Regions from separate parts of the Dorea sp. YH-dor226 genome, predicted to be linked through region 3. Evidence: predicted binding sites of a transcription regulator. Region 3 holds the regulator's gene; each other region holds the start of a gene.
What was found. The regulator HrcA, encoded in region 3, represses chaperone genes, less so after heat shock. The targets are predictions, from matches to a motif close to TGTTAGCACTCNNNNNNNNNGAGTGCTAACA.

Region 1 (5,582 bases), on a different contig from region 3:
CTTAACCAGTGCACATGCCTCATCTACCAGGTCGATCGCTTTATCCGGAAGGAAACGGTCTGAGATATATCGATCTGACAATGTCGCGGCTGCTACCAGTGCCCCATCGGTAATCTTCACCCCATGGAACACCTCATACCGCTCTTTCAGACCACGCAGAATAGAAATGGAATCTTCCACCGTCGGCTCATCTACCTGAACCGGCTGGAACCGACGCTCCAGTGCTGCATCTTTTTCAATATATTTTCGGTATTCGTCCAGTGTAGTCGCCCCGATACAGTGAAGCTCTCCTCTTGCCAGCATTGGCTTGAGCATATTTCCTGCATCCATGGCACCGTCCGTCTTTCCCGCACCAACAATCGTATGCAGTTCATCAATAAACAGGATAATTCTTCCAGCGCTGTTTTTCACTTCTTCCAGAACTGCTTTCAGACGCTCTTCAAATTCACCCCTATACTTCGCACCTGCTACCAGGGCGCCCATATCCAGGGAAAAGATCGTCTTTTCCTTCAGTCCTTCCGGCACATCTCCGCGCACGATACGCTGAGCCAGACCTTCCACAACCGCGGTTTTTCCGACGCCGGGCTCTCCGATCAGAACCGGATTATTCTTTGTCTTACGGGAAAGTATCCGTATGATATTACGAATCTCTGAATCACGGCCGATCACCGGATCCAGCTTCTGGTCTCTGGCACGTTCTACCAGATCAATTCCGTATTTATTCAGGGTATCATAGGTCGCTTCCGGATTATCACTGGTGACCCGCTGATTGCCACGAACCGTGGATAATGCCTGCAGGAATCCCTCGCGGCTGATTCCCATTTCCCGGAATATCGTTTTCATCTCTCTGCTCGCGTATTTCAAGATGGAGAGGAAGAGATGTTCTACCGAAACATATTCATCCCCCATCTGTTTTGCCTCATCTTCCGCATGTACCAGAGCATTATTCAGATCCTGACCAACATACTGCTGACCTCCCTGGACCTTCGGGCGCTTCCGAATCGCTTCCTCCACACGATTGATCACGATATTCTTGTCGAGTCCCATTTTTTCCATCAGTTTCGCGATCAGACTGTCATCCTGAGTCAGCAACGCATAAAGCAGGTGCTCCTGTGCAATCTCCTGGTTGCCATAGTCCATTGCAATGCGCTCACAGTCCTGAACAGCCTGTAATGATTTTTGCGTAAATTTATTTATATTCATATAGACAACCTCCTTTGATATCATTGTGTTCTATTTACGATATAACAATACATCGTTTTGTTAGCACTGTCAAGTGGTGAGTGCTAATTTTCTGAAAATGAATAAGAAAAATTATGCTACCCCCTTTGCAGAACCGCCACATTCTTTTTCAAACTCCCGAAGCTTTCTCTTCGCCTCTTCACTCAGGTTCTTCGGCACCTGTATCTGCACCGTTACATACTGATCTCCCCGTTCATTCGGATTCTTCATGGACACAATTCCTTTCCCCTTCAATCGTATCCTTGTTCCCGACTGTGTTCCCGGCTGTATCTTGCACATCACATTTCCGTACAACGTCGGCACAAGTGTCTCACCGCCAAGCACTGCCATGGAAAACGGTATATTTATCGTTGTATAGACATCCTGCCCCTTTCGTTCATATCCCGGCCGGCTTCCTACCGTTACCTTAAGCAGCAGATCTCCCGGTTTTCCGCCGCCGGTTCCCGGCATTCCTTTTCCGCGCAGTCGAATACTCTTTCCGGTATCAATCCCTGCAGGAATATGCACTTTTAATGCTTTTCCTGTTCCGGTCCGGAAGTTTTCTCCTGACAGGTTCACTACCTTTTCGCAGCCGAACACCGCTTCATCAAAGCTTACTGATATCTCCGCCTTCAGATCCGATCCGTTCTGTCTGAATCCCTGTCTATAGAATCCGCCGTTTCCATAATCATTGTTTCCAAATCCGCCTCCCGAAAAATCTTTTCCAAAGAAATTTTTCAGGATGTCATCCATATCTCCGCCTTCAAAGTGATATTCATGATACATTCCGTCCGGCCCGGTATATCGATATGCACCTGACCTTCCATTTTCTCCATATCCGTACGCTCCCGCGTCTCCGTAGGTTCCCGCACCTCCGGCACCGGCATCAAACGCCGCATGGCCATACCTGTCATACAGCTTTCTCTTTTCCGGGTCTGTCAGTATCGTATATGCCTCGGTTGCTTCTTTGAATTTTTCAGCAGCCTGCTCATTGTCAGTATTGGTATCCGGATGATACTTTTTTGCAATCTTTCGGTAAGCTTTTTTAACTGCAGCCTCATCCGCATCTCTGCTTACACCTAAAACTTCATAATAGTCTCGTTTCCGTGCCATTCCTTTCCCTCCTTTCTTTTCCTGTTCCCGTTATTCTCATTTTATTCTATATTGACCGGAAGTGGAAAACACCCCGCAAGAACGCGCCTGCGGGGTACTTCTTTTCTCCGGAATCTTATCCCTCAATAGAGATATATTTATTTTCTTCCACTTTTTTCTTTTCATCTTTCGGCAATTTAAATGAAAGAATACCATTCTCATACTTTGCACGAATATCTTTTTCTGTAAGATTCTCTCCTACATAAAAGCTTCGGCTTACATTTCCGGCGTAGCGTTCACGCCTTACATATCTTCCTTCCTGATTCTTCTCATCTTTATCCAACCCTTTCGCCGCACTGACTGTCAGATATCCGTCTTTCAGCTGTATGGTAATCTCATCTTTCTTAAATCCAGGCAGATCCATATCAACCTCATACTCATCGTCAGTTTCCTTCACATCCGTCTTCATGAGATTTTTTGCACGCTTGCCATATAAAGCTCTGTCCGCGTCCCGAAATACCGGAAATGCAAAATCATCCATAAATTCATCAAACAAATTTTCTCCAAAAATACTAGGCATCATCATAAGTCATATCTCCCTTCAATGATAAATTAAATAATTATTAGCACTATCGGAGAATCCGAGGTGTTGTGTACATGAACAAAAGGATTACAAATCTATTTCTCCTCATTTGTTCTAGTTGTACTATAACACTTATTATTAGCACTGTCAAGCACAGAGTGCTAATATTTTTTATTTTTTACAATCTTTATAATCTTTTTCAGATGACTTCAATATCCAAAAATCTCTATCGAGTCATCTCGGATGCCTTTCTCAATTGACCGCATATGCAAAAATCCTCTTCCAGATCATCTTAAATACCATTTTGGGTTGACCGCATTTACAAAATTCTTCTTTCAAGTCATTTTCAAAATCTGATGCGACATAACTTTTATAATTATACTCTAAGATCCAGACCAGTTGGCTTTATGTCCCAAAAGGAAACTCAACCGGAAGATAAGAAGATAATAAAAAAAGAAATCCGTCACATAACACGGAGTGATGACGTTACGGCGAACGGCATACAAATGTTATGTAGGCAGATTTCTTTTATAGTTGAGACCGGGCACTTTGCGCCTTCGTGCGACAGTCTCGTTTTATTCTCTTATCTCTTCTGACAGGATCTATGATATCTGTCAGCGTCTTAAGCCTTATAATCACGGCAGAGTTCTTCTGCCAGTGCAGTCACCTGTGCTCTGCTCTCATCATTCAGTGCGGACAGGATACGTACAGTTGTCTCTGCAACAGTCAGTTTTTTGCTTCCTTCCAGCATACCACCCATGACTTTTGCAGCGGTCGGTGCCCAGGAACCATTTTCCATAAAAGCAACCATACGGTTCTGATAATTTCTCTCCGTCAGATGATTGATAAATTCTCTCATGAACGGGAAGATATCTGCATTATAGGTTGTCGTAGCAAGTACCAGCTTATTATAACGAAATGCGTCTTCCACGGCTTCTGCCATATCTGTACGAGCCAGATCATGAACTGCAACCTTCGGACATCCTTTTGCAAGAAGTTCCTGCTCCAGAAGTTCCACTGCTTTTTTGGTATTTCCATATACGGACGTATATGCGATCACAACACCTTCAGATTCCGGTTCATAAGAAGACCATGTCTGATAGAGACCAAGATAATATTCAAGATTCTCTGTCAATACCGGTCCGTGAAGCGGACAGATCGTCTGAATCTCCAGCGCGGAAGCTTTCTGAAGAAGCTTCTGTGCCTGCATTCCATATTTGCCAACGATTCCGATATAATAGCGACGTGCCTCGCATGCCCAGTCTTCTTCTGCATCCAACGCTCCGAATTTTCCAAAAGCATCTGCAGAAAACAACACTTTATCACAGGAATCATAAGTCACCATAACCTCCGGCCAGTGAACCATCGGAGCTGCAACAAACTGAAGCGTATGTGTTCCGAGAGAAAGCGTATCTCCCTCTTTGATTACCATACTTCTGTCTTCAAACGCGGTTCCAAAGAACTGCTTCATCATAGCAAATGCTTTGGCACTTGCAACAATCGTTGTATGCCCATACACTTCCATAAAAGCAGCAATATTCGCGGAATGATCCGGTTCCATATGCTGAACAATCAGATAATCCGGTTCTCTGTCACCAAGATATGTTTTTATATTCTCCAGCCATTCCTGTTTAAAACGTGCATCCACCGTATCCATGACAGCCGTCTTCTCATCCATGATCACATATGAGTTATATGCCATGCCATTTGGAACAATGTACTGACCTTCAAACAGATCAATTTCATGGTCATTTACGCCTACGTACTTGATATCGTTCGTAATATCCATTTTGCATTATCTCCTTTTCATTTTCACTGTAGAATAGTTTATCATGATTTTCTACCAGCAACAACCCCATCCGGCGCAATATCATGTGCTTTTTTCTATACATGGAAGACATATTTATCCAGTCTTTCAAAAGCCTCCTTTACTCTGACAAGAGGCAGTGCAAGATTCATGCGGATGCCGTATGGCTCCTGGAACATTCTGCCATCCTGCCATGCGACTCCGACGTTCCATCCTGCTTTGAGCAGCTCGTCCATTGACAGATTATGCTCTATACACCAATCTTCACAATCGAGAAACAGCATATAAGTCCCCTGTGGCTTGCACAACTTTATCCCACGATAGTTTTCCACAATATGTCTGTATGCATAATCCACATTGGCCGAAAGAACCTGACACAGTTCATTGACCCATTCATATCCTTCTGCCTGATATGCTCCGATCAGTGCATGCATGGAAAGTACATTCATCGTATTATAATGCGATTTGCTGCTCTTTGCACGTACCCGGTCTCTGAGACACTTGTTAAAGATAATATGGTAGCTTCCCACCAGGCCTGCCAGATTAAATGTCTTACTCGGCGCATAGACTGCAACCGTTCGGTTGCGTGCATCCGGGCTGACCGACTGGGTTGGAATATGCTGGTGCCCTTTCAGAATCAGATCTGACCATATCTCATCAGAGATCACTACACAGTCATTATTCTTATACACCTCCATTGCCTTCTCGATTTCCCATCTTTCCCATACTCTTCCACATGGATTATGCGGACTGCAGAATACAGCCACATGGATCTGATTGGCCTTTAATTTTGCGTCCATATCCTCGTAATCCATTCTCCAGATTCCTTTTTCATCTTTTTTCAGCGGACTGTGTACGATTCGGTATCCGTTGTTGGTG
Region 2 (5,582 bases), on a different contig from region 3:
TAACGGACTTGGAGAAAATGCAGAACGAATCGGAGCGATAGGAAGAGTATTTCCGGTCATCTTCTTCCTGGTGGCAGCGCTGATCAGCCTGACCAGTATGACCCGTATGGTGGAAGAGCAGAGAATCTCTATCGGAACAATGAAGGCTCTTGGATATGGTAAATTTACGATTGCTGCGAAATATCTGGGATACGCACTTCTTGCAACGGTTGGTGGAAGTGTCTTTGGCGTATTGGTGGGTGAAAAGATTCTGCCATATATTATCATATATGCATATGGGATTCTATACCGGCATATTCCGAAGATTCTGGTGCCGTATGACTGGACATATGCAGCAATGGCATCGGTAGCGGCAATCGCATGCACAACAATCGCAACACTTCTGGCGTGTTATCGGGAGCTGGGGGCTCAGCCGGCCGTACTGATGCGTCCGCCGGCGCCCAAAAAAGGAAAACGCGTTTTCCTTGAGCATATTTCATTTGTCTGGAAACATCTGAACTTTACATGGAAGTCGACGGTTCGTAATCTGATGCGTTATAAAAAACGGTTCTTTATGACGATTTTTGGAATCAGTGGATGTATGGCACTGATGCTGGTTGGATTTGGACTGCGTGATTCGGTATATGAGATTGCAGATCTCCAGTATGCAGAAATTCAGGTGTACGATGGAAGTATCTACCTGCAGGAAGACCTGACGGAGGAAGACAGAGAACATCTGATACAGTACCTCGAAGAAGATGATGATCTGGCCCGGTTCATGGAAGCGGATATGAAGAAAATCACGCTTGCCAATGGGAAGAAAGAAAGAGATACTTATCAGTGTATCTTAAGTTCTTCTGAGAATGCAGATGATTATGTTCATTTTCGGGATCGAAAAACAAAAGAGGTGTATCATCTGTCAGACGACGGAGTGATTATCAGTGAAAAAACGGCAAAACTTCTGGATGCCAAAGTGGGCGATACCATTTGTATCAGGGATAAAGAGAATGGAAATAAGGAGGTAAGGATCGATCATATCTGCGAGAACTACATGGGACATTACATGTACATGACTCCGAAGTATTACGAGAAAGTGTACGGGGAGAAACCGGAGTATAACAGCGTATTCTTTGCAGTAGACGACTCTTACTCCAAGGAAGACCTGGAAGATGCAGGACAGGATATACTTGCACAGGAGGAAGTCTTAAGTGTCGGCTATATGCATGACATTGAAAAACAGCTGGATGATATGCTCGGAAGTCTGAATCTGGTAATCGTAGTACTGATTATATCTGCCGGAATGCTGGCATTTGTTGTACTCTATAATCTGAATACGATCAATATTGCAGAAAGAAAGAGAGAACTGGCAACCTTACGGGTGCTTGGCTTTTATAATCCGGAAGTTGCAGGTTATGTGTATCGTGAAAATATCCTGCTGACACTGATCGGTGCGCTGGTCGGTGTAGGACTGGGCAGGGTCCTGCATCTGTTCATCATTCAGACTGTGGAAGTGGATGCGGCAATGTTTGGAAGGAATATTAATTTCCCGAGTTACATATACAGTCTGTTGTTTACGATAGCATTTTCCATGATCGTAAACGGAATTATGTATTTTAAAATCAAGAAAATCGATATGGTGGAATCACTAAAAAGTATCGAATAAAAGGAAATGCGATTTAATAAAAAGTTTATAAATTTCACAGAATTGTTAGCACTCTTTTTGAAAGAGTGCTAATTTCCTATTGACTTTTATTTTTTTCGGTATTATCATATCTTTTGAACAAAACGAAGACTTTAATGTAAATAAAAAATATAATAAACAGGAGTGGTAAAAATGGAAGCAAAAAAAGGTAGTTTGTCAATCAGCAGTGAGAACATATTTCCGATCATAAAGAAATGGGTGTATTCTGATCACGATATTTTCGCCCGTGAGATGGTATCGAACGGATGTGATGCGATCACGAAGTTAAAGAAGCTGGATATGATGGGAGAATTTCAGCTTCCGGATGGTTATAAGCCAGCCATCCGGATTGAAGTGAATCCGGAAGAAAAGACGTTGAAATTTACGGATAACGGACTTGGTATGACAGCAGATGAAGTAGAAGAGTATATTACACAGATTGCTTTTTCAGGTGCGACACAGTTTCTTGAAAAATATAAAGACAAGACAACAGAAGATGATATGATCGGTCATTTTGGTCTGGGATTCTATTCCGCGTTCATGGTTGCGGATGAAGTTCACATCGATACTCTTTCTTATAAAGAAGGCGCAACGCCGGTACACTGGGTAAGCAATGGCGGTACCGAATATGAGATGGAAGATGGCGATAAGGACACGGTAGGCTCCACTATGACATTGTACCTGAACGAGGACAGCCTGGAATTTGCAAATGAGTATCGGATGAGAGAAGTAATTGATAAATACTGTTCTTTCATGCCGGTAGAGATCTTCCTTAGCAAAGCGAATGCAGAGCCTGAGTATGAGACGATTGATGAAGCAGAGCTGAAAGAAGATGATGTGGTCGTTGAGCATATTCATGAAGAAGCAAAGATGGAAGAAAAAGAAAATGAAAACGGCGAGAAGGAAATGGTAGAAGTTGAGCCTGCCAAAGAGAAGGTTAAGATCGAAAAACGTCCGGTTTCATTGAGTGATATACATCCGCTGTGGACAAAGCATCCAAATGAATGCTCGGATGAAGATTATAAGGAATTCTATAGAAAGGTATTTATGGATTATAAGGAGCCATTGTTCTGGATCCATCTGAACATGGATTATCCGTTTAACTTAAAGGGTATTCTGTATTTCCCGAGAATCAATACCGAATACGATTCCATAGAAGGAACGATCAAGCTGTATAATAATCAGGTATTTATTGCCGATAATATTAAGGAAGTCATTCCGGAGTACCTGATGGTATTAAAAGGAGTCATTGACTGTCCGGATCTTCCGCTGAACGTATCCAGAAGTGCGCTTCAGAATGATGGATTTGTAAATAAGATCTCCGAGTATATTTCCAAAAAGGTTGCAGATAAACTTGCCGGAATGTGCAAGACAAAGAGAGAAGAATATGAAAAATACTGGGACAGCATCAGTCCGTTCATCAAATTCGGCTGCCTGAAAGATGAAAAATTCTGTGACAAGATGAAAGATGCAATATTGTTTAAGAATCTGGATCACAAATATCTGACTCTGAAGGACTGCATTGAAGAAAACGGCGGGGAAGTTGTAGAACCGAATGAAAATAAAGATGAAGAAAATACAGATGAGAACAATGTAGAAGAGATTAAAACAACCATTTATTATGTAACTGATGAGGTTCAGCAGAGCCAGTATATCAATATGTTCAGGAACCAGGGACAGGATGCGGTTATTCTGGGACACAATATCGATTCTCCGTTTATCACTCAGCTGGAACAGCGCAATCCAAAGATCCGTTTCCAGAGGATTGACGCCGATGTTACCGAGCATGTAAAAGAGGAAGTGGCAGAGGAAGAGAAGGAAGAGTTTAAGAAAACATCAGACAGCCTGATTGAGATCTTCCGCAAAGAACTTGGCAATGAAAAACTGGATGTTAAGATTGAGAAATTAAAAGATAATAACGTTGCTTCTATGATGACGTTGTCTGAGCAAAATCGCCGTATGCAGGAAATGATGAAAATGTACGGCATGAGCGACATGGATATGGGTGGAGAAAGTACACTGATCCTGAATGCGAACCATCCGCTGGTAAAATATGTAGCAGAGCATAAGGAAGGAGAAAATACAGGACTGATCTGCAAGCAGCTGTATGACCTTGCAATGCTGGCGCATAAACCGCTGAATCCGGGTGAAATGACGGCATTTGTAAACAGAAGCAATGAGATTATGATGCTTCTTGCAAAATAATAATTGAAATAAAAAATGAGTAACTGTACAGATACAGTTGCTCATTTTTTTATGGATTGCAGTGAATATCAGAAATCTGTGCGCATAAAGCGAAGTAGTTCTTCGACATAAGAATCCCATTCCCGTTCCAGGGTTTTGTCCAGTGTAAACGTATGCATGGAGGTTCCGGTAATACATTGAAGGGTATTCCCGTCATAATGAAAGTTCAGATACAGTCCCTGGATATCTTCCGGACGATATCCGGTGAGTCCCTTTTGAAGAAGAAATTCCGGAACTGAAGATGGTGGAAGAGCCAGAACAATTTTAAAGTTCAGAGGGGTACGTTTGCCGCGAATGATACTCAGACAAAATTCTCGTACATGTTTCCAGAGTGAGTAGGTATTTTCCGGAGGATCATCAAAAAAGTCCTTCTGCAGAAATCCATCGATTGAGAATCTGTTAAAGGTGGTGATATTGCCTTCAATAAACAGAAATGAGTCAAAGGTTTCCCGAAGCAGCAGATGAGCCATGCAGTTTTTTGCGGATAACGTATATACATTCATATGGATAACTCCTTTTCTGATAGATAAATCATTGGACAGTAGTAATAGTATAACATATATTTGACTTTTATAGGGGAAAACAGTAAAATAAACTTATATGTGCAAATGAGGAGATATTGAGATTAAGTGAACGATAAAATGAAAAAAAAGATAGAAAAACTGGAAGAAAAGGATAATGTGCTTCGAATTGCTGTGACCCTGGTTATCGCACTTCTGGCAATCGGAATTATTGTTGTGGCTGTAAAGCTTATGAATCCGAAAGTGGATACGGACCAGGGGATGGCATTCCTGAAAAAAATGGATAAGAAAGATGTGGCGACAGTAGAAAAGAAGGTGCAGGCCCTGGAAGATGAGGAGCGGGCGGCAGATGAGGAATGGGCCAATCGTCCGGTGAAAGAAAAGTTTGCAGGTGCGTTCATCATCGGGGATTCCATTACACAGGGGCTGTATGAATATGGAGTTCTGGATCAGGCTAATGTCATGGCAGATCGAGGAACGGAAGTGTCAAAAAATAACAGCAATAAGATTGAGGAACATATAGAAAAAGCAAAAGAGCTGAATCCGCAGGTGCTGTTTCTGGCATATGGAATGAATGATGTGGAAGCAGTGCGCGGAGATGCAGATGCATTTCAGGATAACTATTGTCCGATCATTGAGGATCTGAAAAAATCGCTGCCGGATACGAAGATCTATATTAACAGCATCCTTCCGGCGGCGCAGTCCGCAATTGACAGGAATGAATGGTATGGAAATATTCCGGAATTTAATCAGAAACTGAAAGAATTGTGTGAAAAGGAGAGAGTAACATTTATCGATAATACAGATCTTGTGAAAAGTGAGTATTATGCGGATGACGGAATACACATGGCACCGGCTTTTTATACGGCCTGGGTGAATCGTATGGCGGAGGTCGCAGAATTATAATGAAAAGAAGAAAAATAGATCTGATCAACATATTAAAATATGGAATGGTTCTCGTATTTGTTGTCTATATTATATTTCTTGTGTCAAGGCAGGGCGGTAATGATGTGACGGTAAAGACGATCAGCGAGAATATCCTGAAAGTGGCGAAAACGGAAGGAATGACGAAAGGAACAACGCAGGACCTGAAGAAATATTACGGTTTGAATTCCAATGATTTTGACGGTGTTATGCTTTATATTCCGGACGATGTC
Region 3 (5,582 bases):
AAGCTGAGATACCTGCATCAGACAGTGCTCTCTGCACCGGCTCAGATGTCTTCATTACAAGATCATGTGTCAGTTCATCGAATTTTGCTCTTGTGAGGTTCATATCAAAGTGCTTCGGACCTTCTGCTGTAGCTGTGATGAACGGCAGGTTGATGTTGGTTGTTGTTGCAGAAGACAGCTCTTTCTTAGCCTTCTCTGCTGCTTCTTTTAATCTCTGAAGTGCCATCTTATCTGTAGATAAGTCTACACCTTCCTGTTTCTTGAATTCAGCGATCATGTAGTCTGTAATCTTCTGGTCAAAATCATCTCCACCAAGTCTGTTGTTACCTGCGGTAGACAATACTTCGATAACACCGTCACCGATCTCAATGACAGATACGTCAAATGTACCTCCACCTAAGTCATATACCATGATCTTCTGCTCTTTCTCATTGTCAAGACCATAAGCAAGAGCTGCAGCTGTAGGCTCGTTGATGATACGTTTTACATCAAGACCTGCAATCTTACCTGCATCCTTTGTTGCCTGACGCTGAGCATCGTTAAAGTAAGCCGGAACTGTGATAACAGCCTCTGTTACTTTTTCTCCCAGATATCCTTCTGCATCTGCTTTCAGTTTCTGAAGGATCATTGCAGAAATCTCCTGTGGAGAATATTTCTTGTCATCAATTGTTACTCTGTAATCAGAACCCATCTCTCTCTTGATAGAAGAGATTGTTCTCTCTGCATTTGTAACTGCCTGACGTTTTGCAGGTTCACCTACGAGACGTTCTCCTGTCTTTGTAAATGCTACAACGGATGGAGTTGTTCTTGCGCCTTCTGTATTGGCAATCACGGTCGGCTGTCCACCTTCCATAACTGCTACACAACTGTTTGTCGTTCCTAAGTCAATACCAATAATTTTTCCCATGATAAATATCCTCCTGATTTCATTTATTTTGCCATCTGCTTATTCTTACCAAGCTGCTTTTGTTAATTTGCTACTTTTACCATACTGTGTCTCACTACAGAGTCACGGTACATATATCCCTTCTGGAACTCTTCAGCGACGATGTTCTCGCCCAGGTTCTCATCCTCCACATGCATGACCGCATTATGGAAATTCGGGTCAAACGGCTGTCCTACCGCTTCGATAGGTTTCACCTCGATTCCTTCCAGAGTGGTAATCAGTTGTTTGTAGATCTTTTCCATTCCCTGGACAAATGGATCTTCTTTTTCTTCTTCTTTGACTGCTCCCAATCCTCTTTCGAAATTGTCAATCACCGGAAGAATCTTTTCTATGATATCTTTCGCACCTACTTCGTACATCTGAGACTTTTCCTTCTCCGTACGTTTGCGGAAGTTATCAAACTCTGCCATCGAACGAGCAAGCCTGTCTGTCAGCTCTTCTATCTTCTCGTCCTTTTTATCTTTTTTCTTTTTACCAAACAGCTTTTTGCCGGATTTCCCGGTTTCTGTTGCTTCTTCAGAATCTTCTTCTTTGTCTTCTGCTTCTTCTTCTGTGGTCTCTTCCTCGCCTGCCGCCTCTTCTTCGCTGTCAGCTTCCGCTTCGACTTCATTCTCTTCCGTCTCTGCTTCCTCTTTCGCTTCTTCCTGCTGGCCTGCTGCTTTCTTTGCTTCCTCCACAGCTTCCTTTACCATCTCTTCCTGGCTTTTTTCCTGATTATTTTCCAAGGGTTATTCCACCTTTCTATTCATTCTTATGAAACATCTGATCCAGTTCATTTTGCAGACGCTTCATAGACTTTAACACATGCTCATAATCCATTCGCTTCGGTCCGATAATACCTATCGTTCCCTTCATTCCGTCTCCCAATTCATAGGTCGCGGTAACTACGCTGCAGTCTTTCATATTCTGTACCGGCGTCTCATCTCCGATGTATACCTGAATTCCGGTATTCTCATCCTGCGACAATGTCCGGGTCACCAGCTCAGTCAGCTGCTGCTTTTCCTCAAATGCACTGATGATCTCCTGTGCGCTCTGCTTGTCACTCAGTTCCGGATATTTGAAGATGTTCGTTGCTCCGCTGGTATAGATCTGCATCTCTTCATCAATCTGAATTGCATCTGCAACTGCATCCAGTACATTGCCGATCACCTGACTGTGTATACCGGCCTGTTCCTTCAGCCTTGCAATCAGTCCCAGATTGATCTCTTCGATGGACATGCCATTTAATGTTGTGTTCAAAAGCATATTCAGTTTTAACAGATTCTCGTTGCTGATTGGTTCCTCGATATCGATGATCTTATTCTTGATCACGTTACCGCCAAGAACAATAACTGCGATGATCTGCTCATCATCGACCATGGACAGCTGAATGAACTTGATCCGGTTGGCACTGTTTCTTGGTGTGGAAACCATCGTTGCATAATTGGTGCTGTTGGCAAGCACCTTTGCCGCCTGCTTCAGAAGCTGTTCCATCTTGTCTGCCTTTTCCAGCATCTGCTCCTGCATCTCATTCAACTCATGCTCTTTTTCTTCCATCAGCATATCTACATAGAGTCTGTAGCCTTTGTCCGAAGGGATACGTCCTGCTGACGTATGAGGCTGGATGATATATCCCATCTCTTCCAGATCCGCCATCTCATTACGAATGGTAGCAGAACTGAGATTCAGATCCGTATATTTGGAAATCGTTCTCGATCCAACCGGTTCTCCTGTCTCCAGATAATTCTGAATGATCGCATGAAGAATCTTCAGCTTCCGGTCGCTGAGCCCATCTGTCAATATCATCTGTTCCTCCTCCTTTCGGTTTTCCTCTGTTAGCACTCTGTAATTTTGAGTGCTAACATCTTTCGAATATTAAGATAGCACTCCATTTTACGTTTGTCAACACTGTTTATACTTTTTTTACAAAACAATTTTATACCTAAAATGGGAGCAGAAAATAAGGAATTGTCAGTGATACAGGCTATACTCCTTTCCATCCCATTTCTAGTCGATTTCAAATACCATCTCAAATTTCCAAAATCAATCTATACATGCATATAACCAATCTCTACATGCTAATAATTTTAGGGAAATCCATCAAGAAATCTCATTTCAAATCTGTACATGTAAATAATTCTGGGAAAATCCATCAAGAAATCTAATTTCATATCTGTACATGCAAATAATTCTGGGAAAATCCATCAAGAAATCTAATTTCTAGTATATGCATGAAAAAGCTTTAAAAAATTACCATCAAAATATCCAATATCAATTTCTTGATTGAAAAGGACGCAAAAACATACCATCAGGACGTCGAATATCACATCTATGATGGTATAGGTATACCACTATGATGGTATAGGTATATCTCTCTGCCATTGCCATCATGAACTCCCATGACAAGTACATATAATGAAAACAAATGTATCAGAAACGTTCGCCGACAGGTGCACAAAAAAATAAGAGATTGTCCTGCGACAATCCCTTATGCATAGCTTGCTTCTCTTAGCTGAGTTCGATCTTTTCAGCCTCTTCCGGTTTAAAATCGTTTCTGAGATCATAGATATTATGTCCAGTAGATTCGCTCAGTACTCTTCCCTCTAATGAATAGCAGCGGATGAATCTCTTGTTATCTACGGTTGACCAGTGCTCTACATCCCATGTAAGATATCCGTCTTCATCGGTTTTCTTTTCCTTCAGATACAGATCCACCTGACGACCATTCTTCATGATCTGAATCAGACCATCTGTTCCTGCTACTTCTACTTCTTCTTTTTTTACTGTGTCATAAATCTTCATTTTGTTTCCTCCTTAAATTGTTCCTGCTTCACATTTAATCAGTTCCGCATTCCCCTTGATTGCTCTGTAACGATTATACGCTTTATAATAGGAAAACACAAGAACCGTTCTGTCTTTTCTCACTTGAAATCTATGACTGTCTCTTCAGGTATTCCATCCACTCCCGGATCTCCTTCTCATGCCCGTTCTCACTCGGCTTATAAAAGGTTTCACCCTGTATCTCGTCAGGAAGATACTGCTGCTTCACATAATGATCCGGATAATCATGCGCATACCTGTAACCGACTCCGTGTCCCAGATTCTTAGATCCTTTATAATGTGCATCCTGGAGATGTGACGGAACCGTGGTTCTCTTCTGCTTCACACTTTCCATCGCGTCAAAGATTGCATTTGTAGCAGAGTTGCTCTTCGGAGCTGTCGCTACGTACAGTACAGCCTGTGACAGAATGATCTGTGCTTCCGGCATACCGATCCGTTCAACCGCCTGTGCCGCAGATACCGCTACCGTAAGTGCCATCGGATCTGCATTTCCCACATCTTCCGAAGCACAGATCATGATCCTCCTTGCAATAAACTTGATATCTTCCCCTGCATACAGCATCTTTGCAAGATAATATACCGCTGCATCCGGGTCAGAGCCCCGCATGCTCTTGATAAATGCGGATATCGTATCGTAATGATTGTCTCCTGTCTTATCATAGCGGACCACACGCTTCTGAATGCATTCACCGGCCACCTCAAGCGTCAGATGAATCTTTCCGTCTTCGCTCCTCGGCGTCGTAAGGATTCCAAGCTCTACCGCATTCAATGCATTTCTCGCATCCCCACCCGAGATGTCTGCCAGAAACTCCATCGCATCATCCTCGATCACTGCCTGATAGCTTCCCATTCCCTTTTCCACATCATACACCGCACGGTGTAAAAGCGTCTTAATATCCTCTTTATCCAGCGGATGCAGTTCAAAGATACTGGAACGTGAGATCAGCGCACTGTTCACCTCAAAGTAAGGATTCTCCGTAGTCGCACCAATCAGAATGATCGTCCCGTCCTCTACAAAAGGCAGAAGATAATCCTGCTGACTTTTATTGAATCTGTGAATCTCATCCACAAACAGGATCGTCTTCTTATGATACATCCCCTGCAGTTCCTTGGCTTTACTGACCACTTCCTCCATATCCTTTTTCCCGGCCACAGTTGCATTGATCTGGGTAAATTCTGCGCTGGTAGTATGCGCGATCACCTTTGCGAGTGTTGTCTTTCCGGTTCCCGGAGGACCATAAAAAATGACCGAACTCAACTTATCTGCCTTGATCGCGCGATACAGAAGCTTGTCTTTTCCAATAATATGCTGCTGCCCCACCACTTCATCCAGCGTGGTCGGACGAAGTCTGGATGCCAGAGGCGCTTCCTTTTCCATATTCTGTTCTCTCATATAATCAAATAAATCCATCTTCTTCCCCCTGTCCCTTCTAACACTCACAGATGTCCCGGATGACCTCTCCTGCAATCAAAAGGCCTGCAACCGGAGGAACAAAAGACACACTTCCCGGAATTGAACGCCTTTGTCCCTTTTCTTCTCCACTGTCCCTTCCGGAAATATCCACCGGCTTTTCTTTCGAATATAATACCTTCAGATGAAAGATTCCCTTTGCCTTCAATTCCTTTCGCATGACCTTGCACAGAGGACATACAGAAGTCTTACTGATGTCTGTGATTTCAAACATCTCTGCATGCAGCTTATTCCCCGTCCCCATACAGGATATGATCGGGATCTCATCTGCTTTGGCCCGTTCCACCAGTGCAAGCTTTGCCGTCACCGTATCGATTGCATCCACGATATAATCCGGTCGCTCCT
Region 4 (5,582 bases), on a different contig from region 3:
TCATATCCTTCCACAGTATCATATCCCAGCACAACATCCCGCAGAATATTATCCCGATCCGGAACCAGTACTTTCACCAGAGTCGCTCCAAAATCAGATACAACGACTTCCATCCCCTTCTTATTTTTCAGTGAATAACAGGTCGCTTTTTCTCCCTTTGCCGTTTGATCAATGTTACAGATCATAATTATCTTCCTCCTTTATATTACAGATTTTCATCATAAAGCTTCGTTTCACACAAAAAGACCGGGGACTGTTGCAAAATATATTGTATATTCATGATGATATCTCTATATTTTGCAATGATCCCCAGCCTATTTTTAAACCTTATTCATCTACACTATAGTTCGGTGCTTCTTTCGTAATATGAATATCATGTGGATGACTTTCTTTTAATGATGCTGCGGAAATCTTTACAAACTTTCCATTCTTCTTCAAATCTTCAATTGTAGGAGTTCCACAATAACCCATACCGGAGCGAAGTCCTCCCATCAGCTGGAATACTGTATCTTCCACAGATCCCTTATATGCAACACGTCCCTCTACACCTTCCGGCACAAGTTTCTTTGCATCCGACTGGAAATAGCGGTCTTTGCTTCCGTTTTCCATCGCTGCGATCGATCCCATTCCACGATATACTTTATATTTTCTTCCCTGGTATAACTCGAATGTTCCAGGACTTTCATCACATCCTGCAAAGATACTTCCCATCATACATACATTGGCACCTGCTGCAATTGCTTTTGTCATATCTCCGGAATACTTGATACCGCCATCCGCAATGATTGGTATACCATATTTATCTGCAGCTTCATAACAGTCCATAACAGCAGAAATCTGCGGAACTCCGATACCTGCCACAACACGTGTTGTACAGATAGAACCAGGTCCGATACCAACCTTAACTGCATCTACACCGGCTTTGATCAATGCTTCTGCAGCCTCTCCGGTTGCTACATTTCCTGCGATTACCTGCAGATCCGGGAATTTGGACTTAACCATATCTACAGTACGGATTACATTTGCGGAGTGTCCATGTGCAGAATCCATTACCACGACATCGACTTTCGCATTTACCAGTTCCTGTGCTCTTTCCAGACAGTTCGCAGTAATACCGATCGCTGCTCCACAGAGAAGACGTCCCTGTGCATCTTTTGCAGACAATGGATACTTGATCTGCTTCTCAATATCTTTGATTGTAATGAGACCTTTCAGATTAAAATCTTTATCAACAATCGGAAGTTTTTCTTTTCTTGCTTTTGCAAGAATTCTCTTTGCTTCTTCCAGCGTAATACCTTCCGGTGCTGTAATCAGGCCTTCTGATGTCATGGATTCTTTTATCTTCTTAGAGAAATCTTCTTCAAATTTTAAATCACGGTTTGTGATAATACCAACTAACTTTCTTCCTTCTGTAATAGGAACACCTGAAATTCTGAACTTTGCCATCAGATTATTCGCATCTTCCAGTGTATTCTCAGGAGATAAATAAAATGGATCTGTAATAACACCATTCTCAGATCGTTTTACTTTATCTACCTCTTCTGCCTGCTCCTGAATAGACATGTTTTTATGAATAATACCAATTCCACCCTGACGAGCCATTGCAATTGCCATGCGATGCTCTGTAACGGTATCCATTCCCGCACTCATCATCGGAATATTTAACCTGATCTTTTTTGTTAAATTAGTTGATAAATCTACTTGGTTTGGAATCACTTCTGAATACTGCGGCACTAAAAGTACATCATCAAATGTAATTCCCTCTCCAATTATTTTTCCCATGATTACACCCTCTCTTTCTCTAAACACATTTAATATTTAAATGCTATAATAACGAATTTTACTGACTGTTGTCAACAGATTTCGACTCTTTTTTTATTTTTGTACAATCTATTTGCGAATCACCTTTCTGGGGGCTTTCATAAAAAATCCTTCAATAATTGTATCATTGGGTTCAAATATAATCTGTTTGATCTCCCCTCCGTTTGATACGATCAGCGCATACTGATCTGCATTTCCTGCTCCTGATGTATAATCATAGGTTTTTGCTTTTTTATATTGCATCAATTCCACTGCGCCTACCGGTGCAAGAAGCTCCAGCTGATCTAAACTTACGGAAAGAAGTTTCTTTCTTTTCGACTTATTCATGATCTTATCAATATCAAGATCTCCATTTACAAATAAATACTCATATTCCACATTCATGCTGCGGAACATGATAACATCAACAATGATTAAGATTACTGTAACAAGAAGTCCAAATGAGAACATGAATATGGCAAACACGGATACGATCGTAAGCGCGACAAGAAGCGCTCTGATCACAAGATCTTTCATGCCTGTCTGTTTTTTAATCAATTGTTCTGTGTAAAAGTCATCCATGGTTTTTTCCTCCAAGCTTATTATACTTATTGCTATTGTACCACATATCATGACAAAAAGAAAACTCCTCATAAGAGGAGTTTTCAAAAAGTTTATAATCTGTTACATCATTCCCATTCCCGGGTTGCCGCCTGCCGGCATAGCCGGTGTATCTACTTTGATATCTGCCACAACAGACTCTGTTGTCAGCAATGTAGATGCTACACTTGTTGCATTCTGAAGTGCACTTCTTGTAACCTTTGCAGGATCAAGAATACCCGTCTCAACCATGTCAACATACTCTTCTGTCAGAGCATTGAATCCTGTTCCCACTTCAGATTCTCTTACTTTATTAATAATCACAGCACCTTCAAGTCCTGCATTTGCTGCAATGTGGAACAGTGGAGATTCCAGTGCCTTTAATACAACCTTTGCACCTGTCTTCTCGTCACCTTCCAGAGTATCCGCAACCTTTGCAACTTCTTTTGCAGCGTGAATATAAGCGGATCCACCACCGGAAATAATACCTTCTTCTACGGCTGCTCTGGTCGCATTCAGAGCGTCTTCCATACGGAGTTTTGCTTCTTTCATCTCAGTTTCAGTAGCAGCACCAACACGGATAACAGCTACGCCGCCTGCCAGTTTTGCAAGTCTTTCCTGTAATTTTTCTCTGTCAAAATCAGATGTGGTCTCTTCAATCTGTCCCTTGATCTGTGCAACACGATCAGCAATTGCAGCTTTATCGCCCATACCATCAACGATAACCGTATTTTCTTTCTGAACCTTTACAGATTTTGCACGTCCAAGCTGAGCCAGAGTAACTTCCTTCAGATCCATTCCCAGTTCATCAGAGATTACTTCTCCGCCTGTCAGGATTGCGATATCACGAAGCATTTCTTTTCTTCTGTCTCCATATCCCGGTGCTTTAACAGCTACTATATTGAAAGTTCCGCGAAGCTTGTTAACGATCAGAGTTGTAAGTGCCTCTCCTTCAATATCCTCAGCGATGATCAGAAGTCTTGCACCGCTCTGTACGATCTGTTCCAGTACCGGAAGAAGGTCCTGAATATTAGAAATCTTTTTGTCTGTAACCAGAATATACGGATCATCCAGATTTGCTTCCATTTTATCCATATCAGTTGCCATATATGCAGAAATATATCCGCGATCAAACTGCATACCTTCTACCAGATCAAGCTCTGTCTTCATGGTCTTGGATTCTTCAATTGTAATAACTCCGTCATTAGATACTTTTTCCATTGCATCAGCTACCATCTGACCAACAGCCTCATCACCTGCAGAAATAGATGCAACCTTTGCGATCTGATCTTTATCTTTTACTTTACTGGACATCTTTGCAATTGCCTCAACTGCAACATCTGTCGCTTTTTTCATACCTTTTCGAAGGATGATCGGATTAGCGCCTGCTTCCAGATTCTTCATTCCTTCATGTACCATAGCCTGTGCAAGTACGGTAGCTGTTGTTGTTCCATCTCCAGCCACATCATTGGTCTTGGAAGCAACTTCTTTGATCAGCTGTGCACCCATGTTTTCAAATGCATCCTCAAGCTCAATTTCTTTTGCAATAGTCACACCATCATTTGTGATCAGCGGAGCACCGAATGACTTATCAAGAACAACATTGCGTCCTTTTGGTCCAAGTGTTACTCTAACTGTATTAGCAAGCTGATTTACGCCTGCTTCCAAAGCTCTTCTGGCTTCAGCGCCGTATTTGATTTCCTTTGCCATAATTGCATTCCTCCTAAAAATTATATGATATCTGTTCTATGTCTGTGATTTTACTTACTTCTCTACGATTGCAAGAATATCATCCTGCTTTACAACAATATATTCCTCATCATCAAGTTCTACTGTTGTACCGGAATATTTAGAGTAGATAACCTGCTGTCCAACAGTTACATTCATTGTAACTTCCTTTCCATCTACTGTTCCGCCAGGTCCAACTGCCACAACTTCTGCCTGCTGCGGTTTTTCCTTTGACTGTCCAGGGATCACAATTCCTGACTTTGTAGTCTCTTCTGCTACTAACTGTTTTAAAACAACTCTGTCACCTAATGGTACTAATCTCATAATGTAAGCCTCCTTATTGATTTCTATATTGTTAGCACTCAACAAAAGAGAGTGCTGAAAGATTCTAGATATAAAATAGCACTCTCTTTTCCTTTTGTCAACACAATTTATATTTAGTTTAGAACTTTTTTATAAAATCCATTCTGGATCTGGAATTTGATAACCTTCCCCTGTTTGTTCCAGTATCTTTCCCTGATCATTCCTTTACAGATATTCATGCAGTTTTCATCTTCTATCCGACATTCATACAGTCCATCAAGGGAAAAAGCCGTAAGCTCTGTCCCTTCCGATAATAAGTATATACATTCTTCCTCCGGACGATACGTAATCACCTTACATGAATAATGACAGCGATCAAAAAAACTGTCCTTTAATATCATTCTGTGTATCTTCAAAGTTGCATGACAATTCTCATACATAATTTTTTCCGGCCCTCCTTCGTTCTAATGCACAAAAAGGACTGCTGCAAACAGATAATTTTGCAACAGCCCTTTATATTTAGGCTTATTTCATGCGTTCTGCTTTGATACGCTCCAACTCTGTGAAAACATAATCGTTCACAACCTTGATATAAGTTCCCTTCATTCCGGAAGAGCGGGATTCAATTACCCCTGCACTTTCAAATTTACGGAGAGCATTCACAATCACAGATCTCGTAATTCCAACTCTGTCTGCAATCTTGCTTGCTACAAGAATTCCTTCTGTACCGTTCAATTCATCAAAGATATGAATGATTGCCTCCAGCTCTGAATAAGACAGCGTGCTGATTGCTGACTGAACAATATGCTCTTTTCTGGTCTCTTCCGCACTTTCTTCATTTACGGATCTTAACATTTCCAGCCCTACAACTGTGGTACCGTATTCACTGAGAATAATGTCATCAATTTCATACATGGTGTTCATCTTATAAATGAACAGTGTTCCAAGTCTTTCGCCGGCAATATCAATAGGAGTAATGATTGCCTGACATCCTTTTACCGCCTCTTCTGAAAATCCCAGTGTCTGCAGGTTTACATTTTCTTTTGTGGATAAGATGCTGAGAAGACGTTCGTTCAACATTTCATCAATATGCTTTCCGACTTCTTTCTCAATCAGCTCTGTAATATAAGGAACATCTTTACATTTACTTC

Region 1: the regulator HrcA is predicted to act here: its motif matches at 1,262-1,292, upstream of clpB (ATP-dependent chaperone ClpB).
Region 2: the regulator HrcA is predicted to act here: its motif matches at 1,686-1,716, upstream of htpG (molecular chaperone HtpG).
Region 4: the regulator HrcA is predicted to act here: its motif matches at 4,482-4,512, upstream of ABE547_RS07000 (co-chaperone GroES).

The regions. Positions count from the first base shown of each region.
Region 1 covers NZ_JBDOHS010000002.1:174,751-180,332, forward strand. Annotated here, with positions in the region: gene clpB (ATP-dependent chaperone ClpB) at 1-1,203, opposite strand, end outside; gene ABE547_RS02675 (J domain-containing protein) at 1,315-2,334, opposite strand; gene ABE547_RS02680 (Hsp20/alpha crystallin family protein) at 2,450-2,899, opposite strand; gene ABE547_RS02685 (FprA family A-type flavoprotein) at 3,519-4,685, opposite strand; gene ABE547_RS02690 (aminotransferase class I/II-fold pyridoxal phosphate-dependent enzyme) at 4,781-5,582, opposite strand, start outside.
Region 2 covers NZ_JBDOHS010000002.1:194,150-199,731, reverse strand. Annotated here, with positions in the region: gene ABE547_RS02780 (FtsX-like permease family protein) at 1-1,642, shown strand, start outside; gene htpG (molecular chaperone HtpG) at 1,814-3,865, shown strand; gene ABE547_RS02770 (DUF5721 family protein) at 3,934-4,407, opposite strand; gene ABE547_RS02765 (GDSL-type esterase/lipase family protein) at 4,546-5,331, shown strand; gene ABE547_RS02760 (DUF4358 domain-containing protein) at 5,331-5,582, shown strand, end outside.
Region 3 covers NZ_JBDOHS010000005.1:148,335-153,916, forward strand. Annotated here, with positions in the region: gene dnaK (molecular chaperone DnaK) at 1-907, opposite strand, end outside; gene grpE (nucleotide exchange factor GrpE) at 970-1,671, opposite strand; gene hrcA (heat-inducible transcriptional repressor HrcA) at 1,688-2,731, opposite strand; gene ABE547_RS06410 (hypothetical protein) at 3,434-3,727, opposite strand; gene ABE547_RS06415 (replication-associated recombination protein A) at 3,858-5,177, opposite strand; gene ABE547_RS06420 (tRNA threonylcarbamoyladenosine dehydratase) at 5,197-5,582, opposite strand, start outside.
Region 4 covers NZ_JBDOHS010000006.1:79,595-85,176, forward strand. Annotated here, with positions in the region: gene ABE547_RS06980 (aldose epimerase family protein) at 1-185, opposite strand, end outside; gene guaB (IMP dehydrogenase) at 328-1,782, opposite strand; gene ABE547_RS06990 (DUF6106 family protein) at 1,891-2,382, opposite strand; gene groL (chaperonin GroEL) at 2,485-4,110, opposite strand; gene ABE547_RS07000 (co-chaperone GroES) at 4,165-4,452, opposite strand; gene ABE547_RS07005 (hypothetical protein) at 4,566-4,871, opposite strand; gene codY (GTP-sensing pleiotropic transcriptional regulator CodY) at 4,957-5,582, opposite strand, start outside.